3 regions of the Paenibacillus sp. FSL R5-0623 genome follow, and region 1 is predicted to be linked to each of the others. Evidence: a T-box and tRNA genes for the amino acid it is inferred to sense, from the RefSeq annotation. Region 1 holds a T-box; the other regions hold tRNA genes.
The links. A T-box is a leader RNA that pairs with one kind of tRNA and senses whether it is charged. The one in region 1 lies ahead of ileS (isoleucine--tRNA ligase), so its partner is inferred to be a tRNA-Ile.
Positions count from the first base shown of each region.

Region 2: it has a tRNA-Ile gene. The T-box ahead of ileS (isoleucine--tRNA ligase) is inferred to sense a tRNA for this amino acid. The anticodon was not compared.
Region 3: it has a tRNA-Ile gene. The T-box ahead of ileS (isoleucine--tRNA ligase) is inferred to sense a tRNA for this amino acid. The anticodon was not compared.

Region 1 is NZ_CP150233.1:4,704,128-4,710,681, forward strand. Features, by position in the region: gene ileS (isoleucine--tRNA ligase) at 1-2,365, opposite strand, end outside; T-box leader at 2,707-2,999, opposite strand; gene MKY92_RS20695 (DivIVA domain-containing protein) at 3,057-3,566, opposite strand; gene MKY92_RS20700 (YlmH/Sll1252 family protein) at 3,807-4,589, opposite strand; gene MKY92_RS20705 (YggT family protein) at 4,789-5,058, opposite strand; gene MKY92_RS20710 (cell division protein SepF) at 5,066-5,533, opposite strand; gene MKY92_RS20715 (YggS family pyridoxal phosphate-dependent enzyme) at 5,524-6,225, opposite strand; gene pgeF (peptidoglycan editing factor PgeF) at 6,232-6,554, opposite strand, start outside.
Region 2 is NZ_CP150233.1:317,840-324,393, reverse strand. Features, by position in the region: gene iolD (3D-(3,5/4)-trihydroxycyclohexane-1,2-dione acylhydrolase (decyclizing)) at 1-735, opposite strand, end outside; tRNA gene MKY92_RS01505 (tRNA-Gly) at 1,124-1,194, opposite strand; tRNA gene MKY92_RS01500 (tRNA-Pro) at 1,205-1,278, opposite strand; tRNA gene MKY92_RS01495 (tRNA-Leu) at 1,286-1,364, opposite strand; tRNA gene MKY92_RS01490 (tRNA-Arg) at 1,382-1,458, opposite strand; tRNA gene MKY92_RS01485 (tRNA-Gly) at 1,466-1,540, opposite strand; tRNA gene MKY92_RS01480 (tRNA-Leu) at 1,551-1,631, opposite strand; tRNA gene MKY92_RS01475 (tRNA-Lys) at 1,638-1,713, opposite strand; tRNA gene MKY92_RS01470 (tRNA-Tyr) at 1,724-1,809, opposite strand; tRNA gene MKY92_RS01465 (tRNA-Thr) at 1,819-1,894, opposite strand; tRNA gene MKY92_RS01460 (tRNA-Phe) at 1,915-1,990, opposite strand; tRNA gene MKY92_RS01455 (tRNA-Asp) at 2,008-2,085, opposite strand; tRNA gene MKY92_RS01450 (tRNA-Met) at 2,111-2,184, opposite strand; tRNA gene MKY92_RS01445 (tRNA-Val) at 2,202-2,277, opposite strand; tRNA gene MKY92_RS01440 (tRNA-Glu) at 2,400-2,471, opposite strand; tRNA gene MKY92_RS01435 (tRNA-Asn) at 2,476-2,551, opposite strand; tRNA gene MKY92_RS01430 (tRNA-Ala) at 2,553-2,628, opposite strand; tRNA gene MKY92_RS01425 (tRNA-Ile) at 2,663-2,736, opposite strand; rRNA gene rrf (5S ribosomal RNA) at 2,775-2,891, opposite strand; rRNA gene MKY92_RS01415 (23S ribosomal RNA) at 2,967-5,894, opposite strand; rRNA gene MKY92_RS01410 (16S ribosomal RNA) at 6,262-6,554, opposite strand, start outside.
Region 3 is NZ_CP150233.1:356,237-362,790, reverse strand. Features, by position in the region: gene MKY92_RS01775 (ABC transporter substrate-binding protein) at 1-89, shown strand, start outside; gene MKY92_RS01770 (hypothetical protein) at 230-463, opposite strand; tRNA gene MKY92_RS01765 (tRNA-Gly) at 645-715, opposite strand; tRNA gene MKY92_RS01760 (tRNA-Pro) at 728-801, opposite strand; tRNA gene MKY92_RS01755 (tRNA-Arg) at 818-894, opposite strand; tRNA gene MKY92_RS01750 (tRNA-Gly) at 901-975, opposite strand; tRNA gene MKY92_RS01745 (tRNA-Leu) at 984-1,071, opposite strand; tRNA gene MKY92_RS01740 (tRNA-Lys) at 1,081-1,156, opposite strand; tRNA gene MKY92_RS01735 (tRNA-Gln) at 1,166-1,240, opposite strand; tRNA gene MKY92_RS01730 (tRNA-His) at 1,253-1,328, opposite strand; tRNA gene MKY92_RS01725 (tRNA-Thr) at 1,426-1,501, opposite strand; tRNA gene MKY92_RS01720 (tRNA-Asp) at 1,524-1,601, opposite strand; tRNA gene MKY92_RS01715 (tRNA-Met) at 1,627-1,700, opposite strand; tRNA gene MKY92_RS01710 (tRNA-Val) at 1,718-1,793, opposite strand; tRNA gene MKY92_RS01705 (tRNA-Glu) at 1,800-1,871, opposite strand; tRNA gene MKY92_RS01700 (tRNA-Ser) at 1,888-1,979, opposite strand; tRNA gene MKY92_RS01695 (tRNA-Asn) at 1,983-2,058, opposite strand; tRNA gene MKY92_RS01690 (tRNA-Ala) at 2,060-2,135, opposite strand; tRNA gene MKY92_RS01685 (tRNA-Ile) at 2,169-2,242, opposite strand; rRNA gene rrf (5S ribosomal RNA) at 2,301-2,417, opposite strand; rRNA gene MKY92_RS01675 (23S ribosomal RNA) at 2,492-5,419, opposite strand; rRNA gene MKY92_RS01670 (16S ribosomal RNA) at 5,781-6,554, opposite strand, start outside.

The DNA.
Region 1 (6,554 bases):
CAATCAACGCTTCATTGGCTACAGGATAGTCTTCCATGTGTACACTCTCACCTGTTGCAAGGTTCAGATAGATGTCTTCTGCCAGCATCGGTGTGAACGGAGCAACCAACTTCGCAGTAGTCACCAGTACCTCAGTCAATGTGCGGTAAGCGTCCAGTTTATCCTCTGTGAGGCCACTTCCCCAGAAACGGTCACGGGAACGACGGATATACCAGTTACTCAGTTCATCAACAAAAGCTTCAATCGCTTTGGAAGAGTTCAGATAGTCGTTAACCAGCAACGCTTTTTCTACAACCAGGATCAGGCTGTTCAGTCTCGACAGAATCCAGCGATCCAGCTTGTGTGCGGACAGTTGGAACGGGTGCTCCTGTGGATCAAATCCATCAATGGTAGCATAAAGCGTCAGGAATGCATGGGTGTTGACCAGCGTATCCACCATTTTGGATTTTGCTTCCCCTACGATACCTTTGGAGAAACGTTTGCTGTTCCACGGTGCACTGTCAGACAATAAAGCCCAGCGGAATGCATCTGTACCGTATTCTTCAATTACTTCCCAAGGATCGATAACGTTACCTTTGGATTTGGACATCTTCTGTCCGTTCTCGTCAAGAACGTGTCCTGTAGCCATAACCGCTTTGTAAGGCGCTTTGCCTGTCAAAAGGGTAGAAACCGCCAACAAGCTGTAGAACCAGCCACGTGTCTGGTCAATCCCTTCACAGATCATATCCGCAGGATACTGCTGTTCAAATACTTCTTTATTTTCAAATGGATAGTGTTGCTGGGCAAACGGCATGGAGCCGCTGTCGAACCAGACATCGATCACTTCCGGTGTACGTTTCATTTCATATTTGCCACAAGAGCTCATGACTTTAACGACATCCACATATGGTTTATGCAATTCAAGATTCTCAGGCACATCACCTACTGCACGAGCACGCAATTCTGCAATGCTGTGTGGAGCAAATTGTTCGCCAGTCTCCTCACATACCCAGATATTCAGCGGAGTTCCCCAATAGCGATCACGGCTGATGTTCCAATCCACCAGATCCTCAAGGAATTTCCCGAAGCGACCTTCACGAACGTGACCCGGGTACCAATCCACTTCACTGTTGTTGGCAATCAATTGGTCCTTGATGGCTGTTGTTTGGATAAACCAGCTGTCCATTGCATAGTACAGAAGCGGTGTATCACAACGCCAGCAGAACGGATAGCTGTGCTCATATTTTTCTTTGCTGAACAAACGTCCATGCTCAGACAGATATCGCACGATATCAATATCACAATCCTTCACGAAACGTCCGGCAAAGTCAGTCACTTCAGCGACAAATTTACCTTCCAAGTCCACCATGTTCACAAAGCTGATGCCATTCTCACGGCATACACGGTAGTCATCTTCACCATGGGCAGGAGCCATGTGTACGATACCCGTACCACTTGCATCCGTTACAAAGCCTGCACCCAGAATGATGTTGGCTTTCTCAGCCTGTACGTAGTTGAACGGAGGATCATACGTTTTGCCAACCAGATCGGCACCTTTCAGTGCACCGATGATCTCATACTCACCCTTGGTATCTTTCATCACTTTTTCAACCAGATTGGTTGCCATGATGTACACTTCATCACCTTGACGAACACGGGAGTAGTCCATATCCGGATTCACGGCAAGTGCAACGTGTGAAGGCAGTGTCCAAGGTGTTGTCGTCCAAGCCAGTACAAATTCTCCGCTGTCATTCAGTTTGAATTTCGCTGTAGCGCTCAAGTCTTTGACGTCTTTGTACCCTTGTGCAACTTCATGGGAACTCAGTGTTGTCTGACAAGAAGGACAATACGGGCTCACACGGTGACCACGATACAACAGACCTTTCTCATGAATTGTCGCCAGGATGTTCCATACACTCTCGATGTAGTTGTTATCAAGGGTGATATATGGGTTATCCATATCCGTCCAATATCCGATACCTTCTGTCAGATCACGCCATTGTTGCTCGTACTCGAATACGCTCGCTTTACATTCGTTAATGAATTTTTCCACGCCGTAATCTTCGATTTCCCACTTGTGGGAGATACCAAGCTTCTTCTGTACACCCAGCTCTACAGGCAGACCATGTGTATCCCAGCCTGCTTTACGAACAATACGGTAACCCTTCATCGTGTTATACCGTCCAACAAAATCCTTGATTACGCGTCCCAGTACGTGACCGATATGCGGTTTACCGTTCGCTGTAGGCGGCCCTTCATAAAATACAAAGTTTGGCTTGCCCTCACGGTTTTCGATGGATCTTTTGAATGTGTTCTCCGTTTTCCATTTATCTAACACGCGTAATTCTCTGGCACGTGCCTTCTCTTTGACGTCAACTCGTTGCATGATGATTATCTTCCCTTTCTTTGGTTGGATTGTGGACCGTTCACAAAAAACGTTTCAATCCCCCTAAATCCCCCTTGCCAAGGGGGACCCCATAGGCGCTCCGCCCTCTGGACACCCGGGATGGGTTGTCGGTGGGAGATCGGTGGCGCTTATGGGCGAGGGGTGGATGTGCGTAGTGGCGGCCATTTTGCGGCTGTTCCCTGCGTGAACGCCGCATGGCCTTACCGCGAGGCGGGTGTTGCCGGGTGCTTCGCTCTCCCGGCGGGTGGCTCTCTCCTTGAGGTCCCTTCGGGCCTCATAGACGTTCGCCCTTTTTTGAACACAAAAAAGCCCCATCCCTGGAAAGGGACGAGACTATACTCGCGTTACCACCCTAATTCTGTTCATCACAAACCACATCCAGGCAAGCCTGGGTATGCTCTGTCATCAACAGCGCTTATGCCCCGCTAAACTACTGCAGGGTGCCGTTATAACGTACGGCTTACGGTTCGGCTTACACACGGCAATCATAATCACCGCTTCAGCGTCACTTCTCCGGGGAGATATTCGGCTATAACTCATCCATTGGTTTGCACCAACCACCAACTCTCTGAGGGATGAGATCATAACGTACTGAACCCGTCATGGAATCACTATTCATTATGAATATAGTTATAGCCTCTTTGCAGACAAAAGTCAACCAGGCGACAGACTAATAAATTTCTTTCATCTCCCGCTCACGGTCACGCACTTCCTGCTCCCGGCTCTCCAGCACTTCCCAACCATCCTGAGTCAACAGTTCAAGCTGCGCTTCAACAAGCGTGCGGAAACGGGCACGATAAATCGAGGCCTGCTTTTTCAGTTCTTCCACTTCCAAAGCAATTTTGCGCGATTTGCCCAACGATTCGTTCACGATCCGGTCTGCATTTTTCTCTGCTTCCTTCACGATCAACTGCGCTTCTTTCTTCGCATTACCCTTCACATCATCAGCAGCTTCCTGCGCAATGATGATCGTTTTGCTAAGCGTCTCTTCAATTGTAGAAAAATGATCCAGTTTCTCCTGAACGGACAGCAACTGATTACTCAGCTCTTTGTTCTCGCGAATGACGCCTTCGTAATCTTTGATGACTTGATCCAGGAATTCATTGACTTCATCCTCGTCATACCCGCGCAAACGTCGGGAAAATTCCTTGTTGTGTATGTCCAGCGGCGTTAATGGCATGCTGTCCACCTCCTGTTAAAGTTCCTTCCCGTCCAGAGAAGGTTTGCAGCATATGGGTACCACCCAAGGGGCCGTATCGTTGATGCCTAACCTTGGCAACGTATACGGAATGCAGGATCAGAATTGCATCCTCCAACGTTCATGTAAAGCTTTGACTTAATGTTTATCGGATACACCGCGTATTTTCTACACCTTTATGATAAACATTTCGACAAGAAAGCGGATTTTCCTGCAACAGACTCAGGCAAATTTGCCGATTTTCACTCGGCAACGCCCTTTTTTGGTCATCCCATCCTGTTCCATAACCTTGAAACGGCCAAATCCCTGAATGGATACGACATCACCCGCTTTTAGCGATTTGGAGGGATCTTCCTCAACCTTCCAGTTCACACGGCAGCGACCAGCTTTGATCGGCACCAGCACTTTACTGCGACTAAGCCGATACACATCTGCGCAGATTCCATCCAAACGAAGAGAAGCGACCGTAATGTCCATCGTCTCCAGTTTACTCTCTGACCACCGCATCTGATCCAAAGGAAGTAACCCTGTGAACACATGTAACCGATGCACCTGATTCAGTTGAAGCGATAAAAAAGCGCCGGTTTCCGCCGCCACCACTGTATGGCAACCGTCCTCCAGCACTTGGATATCCCCGATCTTTCCACGTTTCATCCCAAGCCCGAGCAGGGAACCCATATAGTCCCCATGCTCCAGCACCGAGATTTTCTGATCATCAGACGTAATACTGAGCACCTGCATACCCATATCCTCATCATCCAGATACATATAATCAGGTGCAACCAGCGCACGCTTGCGTTCAGCAGCCTCGTAACCACCATCCAGACGAATCTGAACGTCGTTACGGCGATTGGCAAGAGTCTGTAATATAAAAACCTGTCTTGGATCAAGGAAGTCAGTTAGCTTCATGTCATGATACTTACCTGCCCGCTCAACCCAATCCGAAGCTTTATCTACAAAATCCCGCTCATCATGGCTAAAATGTTCGTAAATTTCACCGCTCATCTATGTCACCCTACCCTAATAGTCCGTGTTCAAAAAGACCGGTTTTCAGTACCGAGAAGATGGGATAAAGCTAGAAATGGAGTAGCGGAGCGTAGAAAAAACTACGTGAGCAACGGACATTTCGGCTGAATTCCATATTCGATGCTGACGATGCCACTAGGCATCCTTCGTAATCAAAAGCGGACTTTTTGAACAACCTCTAATATGCAAAATACCGGAGTATGGAGATTAGCCCATTAAGCGCAAGTTGCAGAACGATCAGCGCCACAATCGGGGAAATATCCAGCACACCGAACAAAGGCGGTATAAATCGGCGAAACGGTCTTAGATATGGTTCCACTAATTTGCCCAGCCATTCACCGATGAAGCTTTCCCGCGCATTGGGAAGCCAAGACATCAATATGTAGACAATGACCATGTAAAAGTAAATCTGGTATAACGTGTACAACACGCTTTCAATCTGATACAAAAGTGGCTCACCTCATTCTGTTATAATCTTGCTCGCTGTCAGCCAGTATTTCCGTAATTGATCCCTGAATTTCAACCGTATCTGGCGTACAGAGAAAAATGTTTCCGCCGATTTTGGAAATACCGCCACCCAATGCATATACCGTGCCACTCAGAAAATCAATAACGCGCAGCGCTTGGTCCTGGCGAATTCGTTGCAAGTTCACCACAACGGTACGATGCGAACGCAGATGGTCGGCAATTTCCTGAGCCTCGTCATAAGAACGCGGTTCATACAGGACAACTTTAACATTTTTCTGGGAATGAATGCTCACCACATTATTCCCCCTTTGGTTTCTACGTTTATCGAGACTGGAGGTTTCAGCTTCCTGATGTTCAGCATCATTTTCCTCTTGCGCAGCCATTCGTTCACGTTCCACAATCTCTTCCTCTTCCTGAAGTCCGAGGAAATTCATAAATTTATTCATTACGCCCATCGTGAACCCTCCTCTTTTCCTACGAGAATCGATCCTAGCCGTACCCAGGTTGCACCTTCTTCAATGGCCACTTCAAAATCATTGGACATCCCCATCGACAGCTCACTCAATGGCTCTGCTGTCAGGGCTTGTCCATTCAATTGATCCCTCAGCTCACGCAATCCACGAAATACGGGACGCGTCAGCTCCGGATCTTCCTCATGAGGTGCCATGGTCATCAGGCCGACGACCTTGAGATTGTTGAACGAACGAATATCACGCAAAAAAGAACTTGCCTGTTCAGGCTGTAATCCATACTTGCTCTCTTCACCCGAAATATTCACCTGCAAAAACGTTTCCACTTGGATGCCAAGTGAAGCTGCTTTTTTATCCAACTCCTTCGCCAATGACAAACGATCCAGTGAATGTATGTAACGAAACTTGCCAATCACGTCTTTCACCTTGTTTGTCTGCAAATGACCGATAAAATGCCAGGTACCTCGCTGACCAAAAGCTTCCCATTTGGCCTGTGCATCCTGCCACCGGTTTTCTCCAATATGCTCAAGACCATGATTCAGCACCGATCCCGTTGTTTCAAGTGAGACATATTTCGTGACCGCAATCACATTCACATCATCACGATGACGGTTACTGCGCCGACATGCATCCTCGATCTTCTGATTTACCTGTTGTATACGCTCCTCCAATGACACAGAGGGTCACCTCTCTTCCAGCCCAATCCAGCTCGCCATCCGTCCTGTAACACCATTTTCCTTCCGATAGGAGAAAAATAGTTCGGGATGACAACTTGTACACCATGTTGTACATTCGATATGATCCGGCATTATTCCTGCTTTCATCATAATGTGTCGATTACATTCTTTCAAGTTTAACATCGTTTTACCGTTATTCACGGCTCGATATGCTTGTTTAGAAGCAGAATCCTTGTATTCATCATTAACCGGGGAATCATCAAACCAAACCCTTACATGCTGCATGACCGCCTCATCCACTTCATAACAGCAATCCCCAATCGACGGAC
Region 2 (6,554 bases), 2.6 Mb from region 1:
CGCCTCAGAGTACAACACACCGCCGCCTGCAACGAGCAGCGGCTTTCTGCCTCGGGCAATCTGCTCCGTTGCCCGCTCAATGGCTGCTTGTACCGGGGGGCGACGGTCCAGATAATGTACTTTGCGAGCAAAGAACGATTCTGGATAATCGTATGCCTCTGCCTGCACATCCTGCGGCAGTGCGAGCGTTACTGCTCCCGTCTCTGCTGGATCGGTTAGCACACGCATGGCCTGTGTAACAGCAATCATCAACTGTTCGGGACGAACAATGCGATCCCAGTACTTGCTGACGGCTTTGAATGGGTCAGTGGCTGAGATTGTATAATCACTGCTCACTTCCAACTGCTGAAGTACCGGGTCCGGTTCCCGTGTAGCAAAGTTATCTCCAGGCAGCAATAAAACTGGAATTCGGTTCACCGTTGCGGTAGCTGCTGCTGTAATCATATTCAAAGCACCAGGTCCAATGGATGTTGTACATGCATAGATCTGTCTACGATTCTTCTGCTTGGCATAAGCCGCTGCCGTATGCACCATGCCTTGTTCGTTCTTGCCTTGCATATACGTCAGGCTTCCCGGGCTGCGCTCCAGCGCTTCTCCAATGCCTGTTACATTGCCATGTCCAAAAATACCGATGATTCCCTTCACAAACTTGGTTTCCACCCCGTCAACCGAGATATATTGCTGATCCAGGTATCGAAGCAGTGCCTGAGCCATCGTCAGTCGAATTGTTTTCATGAATTGATCGCCGTCCTTTCCTTTACGGGTTAAGCGCTTAATCTAAGTTAAGTTTAAGCGCCTTACCCCTAAAGGTTAAGCGCTTAATTGATATGGTATTACAGGTTAATGATTTACGCAAGCTATTTTTGTAAGCGTTTTTATGAAATGCGGTAAAGAAAAGATATTCTTGTGTTCGAACATGTGTTAGACCTTCTCCATTTAAACATCTTCCACAATGACTAAGAACAGACTTAAAAGGGGGGAAATATATCATGAGGATGGGATTACTGGTATATGCTAATCAGCCATATAATCCGTGATCTTTGTATACAATTATGATCAATATGCCTATGAATGCAAAAAAAGAAAGAGACGGTGAATACCATCTCTTTCTTATCAATATTTAAGCGGGTGATGGGAATCGAACCCACGCTATTAGCTTGGAAGGCTAAAGTTCTACCATTGAACTACACCCGCATAACAACAATCGGGATGACACGATTTGAACATGCGACCCCCTGGTCCCAAACCAGGTGCTCTACCAAGCTGAGCTACATCCCGTTATCTATACCGGCGAGAGGACTCGAACCTCCACGGTTTCCCACTCGATTTTGAGTCGAACGCGTCTGCCATTCCGCCACGCCGGCAAAATATGAAGTTATAATGGCGCGCCCTGAGAGATTCGAACTCCCGGCCTTTTGATTCGTAGTCAAACGCTCTATCCAGCTGAGCTAAGGGCGCAAAATATTGGAGCGGAAGACGGGAATCGAACCCGCGACCCTCGCCTTGGCAAGGCGATGCTCTACCGCTGAGCCACTTCCGCAAATAAAGGATGCGCGTGGAGGGACTTGAACCCCCACGTCAAAGACGCTAGATCCTAAGTCTAGTGCGTCTGCCAATTCCGCCACACGCGCATATAATGGTGAGTCATGAAGGGCTCGAACCTTCGACACCCTGATTAAAAGTCAGGTGCTCTACCAACTGAGCTAATGACTCATAGAAAAACTGGTGGAGGATGATGGATTCGAACCACCGAACCCGTACGGGAGCAGATTTACAGTCTGATGCGTTTGGCCGCTTCGCTAATCCTCCAGGATTACATGGTGCCGGCGAGAGGACTTGAACCCCCAACCTACTGATTACAAGTCAGTTGCTCTACCAGTTGAGCTACACCGGCGTATTACATAGTGTTATAAATGGTGGCTCGGGACGGAATCGAACCGCCGACACGAGGATTTTCAGTCCTCTGCTCTACCGACTGAGCTACCGAGCCTTACTACATTAAAAAAATGGCGGAACCGACGGGATTCGAACCCGCGATCTCCTGCGTGACAGGCAGGCATGTTAGGCCAACTACACCACGGTTCCATAGTACTTTCTCAAGGAAAGTTAATTGCGGGGGCAGGATTTGAACCTGCGGCCTTCGGGTTATGAGCCCGACGAGCTACCGGGCTGCTCCACCCCGCGTCGTTATAAAAGTTTTATGGTGGAGGCTGAGGGGATCGAACCCCCGACCCTCTGCTTGTAAGGCAGATGCTCTCCCAGCTGAGCTAAGCCTCCATATTATGACCCGTAGGGGATACTCTCACTTCGTTCGAGACTGCGAAGCAGTTGCTAACGAGGTATATCCTCCGACGAACCTTTGGGATTCTCATCCCTTGTTGAAGCTATAAATATAGCTATGACCCGTAGGGGATTCGAACCCCTGTTACCTCCGTGAAAGGGAGGTGTCTTAACCCCTTGACCAACGGGCCTTACTGGCTCCCCGAACAGGGCTCGAACCTGTGACAACTCGATTAACAGTCGAGTGCTCTACCAACTGAGCTATCAGGGAATGGTGGAGCCAAGCGGGATCGAACCGCTGACCTCCTGCTTGCAAGGCAGGCGCTCTCCCAGCTGAGCTATGGCCCCATACTCTGGTGTATTTCTTGTTGTGGTCTTGCTATGGGCCCTGGTGGACTCGAACCACCGGCCTCACCCTTATCAGAGGTGCGCTCTAACCAACTGAGCTAAGGGCCCTTATCAATTTTCGAAAAAAAATACCCCAGTGGGGTTTCGCTTGGCGGCGTCCTACTCTCCCAGGACCCTGCGGTCCAAGTACCATCGGCGCTAGAGGGCTTAACGGTCGTGTTCGGGATGGGTACGTGTGGAACCCCTCCGCCATCGCCACCAAACGCGTAGCTTACATTTCAGAGTGTTGTTCTCTGAAAACTAGATTCGAAACGAAACATGCGAATTATCACTTGCTATTGGATAAGCCCTCGACCGATTAGTACTGGTCAGCTCCATGCATTGCTGCACTTCCACCCCCAGCCTATCTACCTCGTCGTCTTCAAGGGGTCTTACATACTGGGAAATCTCATCTTGAGGGGGGCTTCACGCTTAGATGCTTTCAGCGTTTATCCCGTCCGTACATAGCTACCCAGCGGTGCTCCTGGCGGAACAACTGGTACACCAGCGGTACGTCCATCCCGGTCCTCTCGTACTAAGGACAGCTCCTCTCAAATTTCCTACGCCCACGACAGATAGGGACCGAACTGTCTCACGACGTTCTGAACCCAGCTCGCGTACCGCTTTAATGGGCGAACAGCCCAACCCTTGGGACCTACTTCAGCCCCAGGATGCGATGAGCCGACATCGAGGTGCCAAACCTCCCCGTCGATGTGGACTCTTGGGGGAGATAAGCCTGTTATCCCCAGGGTAGCTTTTATCCGTTGAGCGATGGCCCTTCCATGCGGTACCACCGGATCACTAAGCCCGACTTTCGTCCCTGCTCGACTTGTAGGTCTCGCAGTCAAGCTCCCTTATGCCTTTGCACTCTTCGAATGATTTCCAACCATTCTGAGGGAACCTTTGGGCGCCTCCGTTACTCTTTAGGAGGCGACCGCCCCAGTCAAACTGCCCACCTGACACTGTCCCCGCACCGGATTACGGTACCAGGTTAGAACCTAGATACGATCAGGGTGGTATCCCAACGTTGCCTCCACACAAGCTGGCGCTCATGCTTCAAAGGCTCCCACCTATCCTGTACAGATCGTACCCAAATTCAATATCAAGCTGCAGTAAAGCTCCATGGGGTCTTTCCGTCTTGTCGCGGGTAACCTGCATCTTCACAGGTATTAAAATTTCACCGGATCTCTCGTTGAGACAGCGCCCAAGTCGTTACGCCATTCGTGCGGGTCAGAATTTACCTGACAAGGAATTTCGCTACCTTAGGACCGTTATAGTTACGGCCGCCGTTTACTGGGGCTTCGGTTCACAGCTTCGGGATTACTCCCTAACCACTCCCCTTAACCTTCCAGCACCGGGCAGGCGTCAGCCCGTATACTTCGCCTTACGGCTTCGCACAGACCTGTGTTTTTGCTAAACAGTCGCTTGGGCCTTTTCACTGCGGCCCCCTCGTGCTATTCACACTACCGGGGCACCCCTTCTCCCGAAGTTACGGGGTCATTTTGCCGAGTTCCTTAACGAGAGTTCTTCCGCGCGCCTTAGAATACTCTTCTCGCCTACCTGTGTCGGTTTGCGGTACGGGCACCATCACCTGGCTAGAGGCTTTTCTTGGCAGTGTGAGATCATGACCTTCGCTACTGTAATTTTCGCTCCCCATCACAGCTCAGCCTTACAATGTGCGGATTTGCCTACACATCAGCCTCACTGCTTAGACGGACATCCATCAGTCCGCGTCACTACCCTACTGCGTCCCCCCATTGCTCATAACGGCTTACGGTGGTACAGGAATTTCGACCTGTTGTCCTTCGACTACGCCTTTCGGCCTCGCCTTAGGTCCCGACTTACCCTGAGCGGACGAGCCTTCCTCAGGAACCCTTAGGCTTTCGGCGGATCAGATTCTCACTGATCTTTTCGTTACTCATACCGGCATTCTCACTTGTATAATGTCCAGCGCTCCTTACGGTACACCTTCAACCCTTATACAACGCTCCCCTACCCCTGATGCAAAGCATCAAGCCATAGCTTCGGTGGTGTGTTTAGCCCCGTTACATTTTCGGCGCAGAGTCACTCGACCAGTGAGCTATTACGCACTCTTTCAATGGTGGCTGCTTCTAAGCCAACATCCTGGTTGTCTGTGCAACTCCACATCCTTTCCCACTTAACACACACTTGGGGACCTTAGCTGATGGTCTGGGCTGTTTCCCTTTTGACAATGGATCTTAGCACTCACTGTCTGACTCCCGGAAGTAAGTCTATGGCATTCGGAGTTTGACTGAGCTTGGTAACCCTTGCGGGCCCCGCACCCAATCAGTGCTCTACCTCCACGACTCTGTTTTCCGAGGCTAGCCCTAAAGCTATTTCGGGGAGAACCAGCTATCTCCGAGTTCGATTGGAATTTCTCCGCTACCCCCACCTCATCCCCGCATTTTTCAACATGCGTGGGTTCGGGCCTCCAGTGCGTGTTACCGCACCTTCACCCTGGACAGGGGTAGATCACCCGGTTTCGGGTCTACGTCCACGTACTATGTCGCCCTATTCAGACTCGCTTTCGCTGCGGCTCCGGCTCTTCACCTTAACCTTGCACGGGAACGTAACTCGCCGGTTCATTCTACAAAAGGCACGCCATCACCCCTAAAACGGGCTCTGACTTTTTGTAAGCACACGGTTTCAGGTTCTATTTCACTCCCCTTCCGGGGTGCTTTTCACCTTTCCCTCACGGTACTGCTTCACTATCGGTCGCTAGGAAGTATTTAGCCTTGGCAGATGGTCCTGCCGGATTCATACGGGGTTTCACGTGCCCCGCACTACTCGGGATCCGTCTCGGAGGGAACAGACTTTCAACTACAGGGCTTTTACCTTCTTTGGCGGGCCTTTCCAGACCTCTTCGCTTAACCGGTTCCTTTGTAACTCCATGTGAGACGTCCCACAACCCCAAAGAGCAAGCTCTCTGGTTTGGGCTTCTCCGCGTTCGCTCGCCGCTACTGACGGAATCACTATTGTTTTCTCTTCCTCAGGGTACTTAGATGTTTCAGTTCCCCTGGTATGCCTCTACATAACCTATGTATTCAGTTATGAGTAACTGGAAATTACCCCAGCTGGGTTTCCCCATTCGGACACCCCCGGATCAAAGCTTGCTTACAGCTCCCCGAGGCAGTTTCGTTGTTCGCCACGTCCTTCATCGGCTCCTAGCGCCTAGGCATCCTCCGTGTGCTCTTAGTAGCTTAACCATTGCGCTCGTGTTCGAGCTGTCGCTCCGCTTGGTTTGGACTACGTCCAAATCCAAAAGTCGCTCCATTTCGATCACTCGCTCCAGCAATCTACCGTTTTTATTGAAACTTGTTTAACACAAGTTCAGCTAAAAAGGAATGTTCTAATTCGCGTTTGTTTCGTTTCGATATCTAGTTTTCAAAGAACAAGCTCCATGCAAAAGCAAGCTGTTTTGAGAGTTTGAGCTCTCAAAACCGAACAACGAGTGAGTAGTTTATGCTCTTCATTTCATCCACACCGAAGTGACGGACCGAAATGAATCGCTGTTGCAGGTTCTAAGAACCTGCGTATTTGAATGTTTCCGTTGCAGGAAACGATTCTCCATAGAAAGGAGGTGATCCAGCCGCACCTTCCGATACGGCTACCTTGTTACGACTTCACCCCAATCATCTATCCCACCTTCGGCGGCTGGCTCCTTGCGGTTACCCCACCGACTTCGGGTGTTATAAACTCTCGTGGTGTGACGGGCGGTGTGTACAAGACCCGGGAACGTATTCACCGCGGCATGCTGATCCGCGATTACTAGCAATTCCGACTTCATGCAGGCGAGTTGCAGCCTGCAATCCGAACTGAGACCGGCTTTGTTGGGATTGGCTCCATCTCGCGATTTCGCAGCCCGT
Region 3 (6,554 bases), 2.6 Mb from region 1:
ATGCTAAGAAATGGCTCATTGACGGCCCCATTGCCGAATCGCTCAAACGTAATGAAATGCTCGAAGTTCTTGGACTACCTGCTTCATAATAATAAACAAACTCTGTTTAATCCACAGCAAACAAAAGGAGATTCACCGGATTTTCGGTGAATCTCCTTTATATTTTATATTCCGAATGGTCTCATTCAGCAATTCTTCATTCCAGTAATTCTGCATTCACATCAGGCTTTTAATATATTTTAAAGTTTTGGGCTGTTTCGATCCCAAGTGCACTCTGGATAAACGTATTAGCCACTTTCTCTACAGGTATAGGATTAAATCCAATAAAGAAATCCTTATATTTCTCTGCCGACTCTACAAACAGATTAGGACTAACTGAATTCAAACGAATGCCTCGTGGCAACTCAAACGCTGCCGCTTTGGCAAACGTTCCGTTTCCGCCAATGACCAGAGCTCTTTTCATTACTGTTTGTCCTCCTTTAAAAAACAAGGTTAATCAGATACGAATTGTTCTATTTATTTAAACAAAGATTTTGTCCTTAATCAAATGACAATTGACCCTATTTTATATAGATCACGCTTATTCTTTTTAACACAAAAAAAGCCCTTGCTATAAGCAAAGGCTTTTCTATATGTCACTAGGAAGCGGGTGATGGGAATCGAACCCACGCTATTAGCTTGGAAGGCTAAAGTTCTACCATTGAACTACACCCGCAAATAAAAAAAATCGGGATGACACGATTTGAACATGCGACCCCCTGGTCCCAAACCAGGTGCTCTACCAAGCTGAGCTACATCCCGATACTTATGAGAATAATGGCGCGCCCTGAGAGATTCGAACTCCCGGCCTTTTGATTCGTAGTCAAACGCTCTATCCAGCTGAGCTAAGGGCGCAAATATTGGAGCGGAAGACGGGAATCGAACCCGCGACCCTCGCCTTGGCAAGGCGATGCTCTACCGCTGAGCCACTTCCGCAAAACATATGGTGCGGTCGAGAGGACTCGAACCTCCACGGGGGGTTAGCCCACACGGACCTGAACCGTGCGCGTCTGCCAATTCCGCCACGACCGCAAAATATAATGGTGAGTCATGAAGGGCTCGAACCTTCGACACCCTGATTAAAAGTCAGGTGCTCTACCAACTGAGCTAATGACTCGTAATGAATTGGCTGGGGATATAGGATTTGAACCTATGCATGACGGAGTCAAAGTCCGTTGCCTTACCGCTTGGCTAATCCCCATTAAAAAAATCATGGGGCGATCGAGGGGAATTGAACCCCCGAATGCCGGATCCACAAACCGGTGCGTTAACCACTTCGCCACGACCGCCATAGAGTAAGCCATTCATCCACTAAGAGTATCTTAGTATTAGCAACTGCATCTGTAATATACATTCTATCACAAATTCAGATGTAAATACTAAAAATGGTGCCGGCGAGAGGACTTGAACCCCCAACCTACTGATTACAAGTCAGTTGCTCTACCAGTTGAGCTACACCGGCACGGTGTATATTCAATTAAAAATGGCGGAACCGACGGGATTCGAACCCGCGATCTCCTGCGTGACAGGCAGGCATGTTAGGCCAACTACACCACGGTTCCATAGTACTTTCTCAAGGAAAGTTAATTGCGGGGGCAGGATTTGAACCTGCGGCCTTCGGGTTATGAGCCCGACGAGCTACCGGGCTGCTCCACCCCGCGTCGTTATAAAAGTATTATGGTGGAGGCTGAGGGGATCGAACCCCCGACCCTCTGCTTGTAAGGCAGATGCTCTCCCAGCTGAGCTAAGCCTCCATATTATGACCCGTAGGGGATTCGAACCCCTGTTACCTCCGTGAAAGGGAGGTGTCTTAACCCCTTGACCAACGGGCCATGCTAAAAAATTATCTGGCGGAGAGAGAGGGATTCGAACCCTCGAGACGCTTGTGACGCCTACACGATTTCCAATCGTGCTCCTTCGGCCAGCTCGGACACCTCTCCATATGGCTCCCCGAACAGGGCTCGAACCTGTGACAACTCGATTAACAGTCGAGTGCTCTACCAACTGAGCTATCAGGGAATGGTGGAGCCAAGCGGGATCGAACCGCTGACCTCCTGCTTGCAAGGCAGGCGCTCTCCCAGCTGAGCTATGGCCCCATACACTGTGTATTTCTTGTTGTGGTCTTGCTATGGGCCCTGGTGGACTCGAACCACCGGCCTCACCCTTATCAGAGGTGCGCTCTAACCAACTGAGCTAAGGGCCCTAATATATATCCCTTATTCCTTTGCAAGGGGGGCAAAAAAATACCCCAAAGGGAAATCGCTTGGCGGCGTCCTACTCTCCCAGGACCCTGCGGTCCAAGTACCATCGGCGCTAGAGGGCTTAACGGTCGTGTTCGGGATGGGTACGTGTGGAACCCCTCCGCCATCGCCACCAAACGCGTAGCTTACATTTCAGAGTTGTTCTCTGAAAACTAGATTCGAAACGAAACATGCGAATTATCACTTGCTAATTGGATAAGCCCTCGACCGATTAGTACTGGTCAGCTCCATGCATTGCTGCACTTCCACCCCCAGCCTATCTACCTCGTCGTCTTCAAGGGGTCTTACATACTGGGAAATCTCATCTTGAGGGGGGCTTCACGCTTAGATGCTTTCAGCGTTTATCCCGTCCGTACATAGCTACCCAGCGGTGCTCCTGGCGGAACAACTGGTACACCAGCGGTACGTCCATCCCGGTCCTCTCGTACTAAGGACAGCTCCTCTCAAATTTCCTACGCCCACGACAGATAGGGACCGAACTGTCTCACGACGTTCTGAACCCAGCTCGCGTACCGCTTTAATGGGCGAACAGCCCAACCCTTGGGACCTACTTCAGCCCCAGGATGCGATGAGCCGACATCGAGGTGCCAAACCTCCCCGTCGATGTGGACTCTTGGGGGAGATAAGCCTGTTATCCCCAGGGTAGCTTTTATCCGTTGAGCGATGGCCCTTCCATGCGGTACCACCGGATCACTAAGCCCGACTTTCGTCCCTGCTCGACTTGTAGGTCTCGCAGTCAAGCTCCCTTATGCCTTTGCACTCTTCGAATGATTTCCAACCATTCTGAGGGAACCTTTGGGCGCCTCCGTTACTCTTTAGGAGGCGACCGCCCCAGTCAAACTGCCCACCTGACACTGTCCCCGCACCGGATTACGGTACCAGGTTAGAACCTAGATACGATCAGGGTGGTATCCCAACGTTGCCTCCACACAAGCTGGCGCTCATGCTTCAAAGGCTCCCACCTATCCTGTACAGATCGTACCCAAATTCAATATCAAGCTGCAGTAAAGCTCCATGGGGTCTTTCCGTCTTGTCGCGGGTAACCTGCATCTTCACAGGTATTAAAATTTCACCGGATCTCTCGTTGAGACAGCGCCCAAGTCGTTACGCCATTCGTGCGGGTCAGAATTTACCTGACAAGGAATTTCGCTACCTTAGGACCGTTATAGTTACGGCCGCCGTTTACTGGGGCTTCGGTTCACAGCTTCGGGATTACTCCCTAACCACTCCCCTTAACCTTCCAGCACCGGGCAGGCGTCAGCCCGTATACTTCGCCTTACGGCTTCGCACAGACCTGTGTTTTTGCTAAACAGTCGCTTGGGCCTTTTCACTGCGGCCCCCTCGTGCTATTCACACTACCGGGGCACCCCTTCTCCCGAAGTTACGGGGTCATTTTGCCGAGTTCCTTAACGAGAGTTCTTCCGCGCGCCTTAGAATACTCTTCTCGCCTACCTGTGTCGGTTTGCGGTACGGGCACCATCACCTGGCTAGAGGCTTTTCTTGGCAGTGTGAGATCATGACCTTCGCTACTATAATTTTCGCTCCCCATCACAGCTCAGCCTTACAATGTGCGGATTTGCCTACACATCAGCCTTACTGCTTAGACGGACATCCATCAGTCCGCGTCACTACCCTACTGCGTCCCCCCATTGCTCATAACGGCTTACGGTGGTACAGGAATTTCGACCTGTTGTCCTTCGACTACGCCTTTCGGCCTCGCCTTAGGTCCCGACTTACCCTGAGCGGACGAGCCTTCCTCAGGAACCCTTAGGCTTTCGGCGGATCAGATTCTCACTGATCTTTTCGTTACTCATACCGGCATTCTCACTTGTATAATGTCCAGCGCTCCTTACGGTACACCTTCAACCCTTATACAACGCTCCCCTACCCCTGATGCAAAGCATCAAGCCATAGCTTCGGTGGTGTGTTTAGCCCCGTTACATTTTCGGCGCAGAGTCACTCGACCAGTGAGCTATTACGCACTCTTTCAATGGTGGCTGCTTCTAAGCCAACATCCTGGTTGTCTGTGCAACTCCACATCCTTTCCCACTTAACACACACTTGGGGACCTTAGCTGATGGTCTGGGCTGTTTCCCTTTTGACAATGGATCTTAGCACTCACTGTCTGACTCCCGGAAGTAAGTCTATGGCATTCGGAGTTTGACTGAGCTTGGTAACCCTTGCGGGCCCCGCACCCAATCAGTGCTCTACCTCCACGACTCTGTTTTCCGAGGCTAGCCCTAAAGCTATTTCGGGGAGAACCAGCTATCTCCGAGTTCGATTGGAATTTCTCCGCTACCCCCACCTCATCCCCGCATTTTTCAACATGCGTGGGTTCGGGCCTCCAGTGCGTGTTACCGCACCTTCACCCTGGACAGGGGTAGATCACCCGGTTTCGGGTCTACGTCCACGTACTACATCGCCCTATTCAGACTCGCTTTCGCTGCGGCTCCGGCTCTTCACCTTAACCTTGCACGGGAACGTAACTCGCCGGTTCATTCTACAAAAGGCACGCCATCACCCCTAAAACGGGCTCTGACTTTTTGTAAGCACACGGTTTCAGGTTCTATTTCACTCCCCTTCCGGGGTGCTTTTCACCTTTCCCTCACGGTACTGCTTCACTATCGGTCGCTAGGAAGTATTTAGCCTTGGCAGATGGTCCTGCCGGATTCATACGGGGTTTCACGTGCCCCGCACTACTCGGGATCCGTCTCGGAGGGAACAGACTTTCAACTACAGGGCTTTTACCTTCTTTGGCGGGCCTTTCCAGACCTCTTCGCTTAACCGGTTCCTTTGTAACTCCATGTGAGACGTCCCACAACCCCAAAGAGCAAGCTCTCTGGTTTGGGCTTCTCCGCGTTCGCTCGCCGCTACTGACGGAATCACTATTGTTTTCTCTTCCTCAGGGTACTTAGATGTTTCAGTTCCCCTGGTATGCCTCTACATAACCTATGTATTCAGTTATGAGTAACTGGAAATTACCCCAGCTGGGTTTCCCCATTCGGACACCCCCGGATCAAAGCTTGCTTACAGCTCCCCGAGGCAGTTTCGTTGTTCGCCACGTCCTTCATCGGCTCCTAGCGCCTAGGCATCCTCCGTGTGCTCTTAGTAGCTTAACCATTTTGTTCCGGTTTCGGTCGTTCGCTTCCCTTGTTTTGCTTGCGCAAAGCCAAAAGTCGCTCTCACCCGATACCATCACAAAAGCAATTTAACTACCTTTATACACTTGACTTGTTTGCACAAGTTCAGCTAAAAAGGAATGTTCTAATTCGCGTTTATTTCGTTTCGATATCTAGTTTTCAAAGAACAAGCTCCATGCAAAAGCAAGCTGTTTTGAGAGTTTGAGCTCTCAAAACCGAACAACGAGTGAGTGTTTTGCTATTCATTTCATCCACACCGAAGTGACGGACCGAAATGAATCGCTTTTGCAGCTAAGCTGCATATTTGAATGTTTCCGTTGCAGGAAACGATTCTCCATAGAAAGGAGGTGATCCAGCCGCACCTTCCGATACGGCTACCTTGTTACGACTTCACCCCAATCATCTATCCCACCTTCGGCGGCTGGCTCCTTGCGGTTACCCCACCGACTTCGGGTGTTATAAACTCTCGTGGTGTGACGGGCGGTGTGTACAAGACCCGGGAACGTATTCACCGCGGCATGCTGATCCGCGATTACTAGCAATTCCGACTTCATGCAGGCGAGTTGCAGCCTGCAATCCGAACTGAGACCGGCTTTGTTGGGATTGGCTCCATCTCGCGATTTCGCAGCCCGTTGTACCGGCCATTGTAGTACGTGTGTAGCCCAGGTCATAAGGGGCATGATGATTTGACGTCATCCCCACCTTCCTCCGGTTTGTCACCGGCAGTCTATCTAGAGTGCCCACCCGAAGTGCTGGCAACTAAATATAAGGGTTGCGCTCGTTGCGGGACTTAACCCAACATCTCACGACACGAGCTGACGACAACCATGCACCACCTGTCTCCTCTGTCCCGAAGGAAAGGTACATCTCTGTACCGGTCAGAGGGATGTCAAGACCTGGTAAGGTTCTTCGCGTTGCTTCGAATTAAACCACATACTCCACTGCTTGTGCGGGTCCCCGTCAATTCCTTTGAGTTTCAGTCTTGCGACCGTACTCCCCAGGCGGAGTGCTTAATGTGTTAACTTCGGCACCAAGGGTATCGAAACCCCTAACACCTAGCACTCATCGTTTACGGCGTGGACTACCAGGGTATCTAATCCTGTTTGCTCCCCAC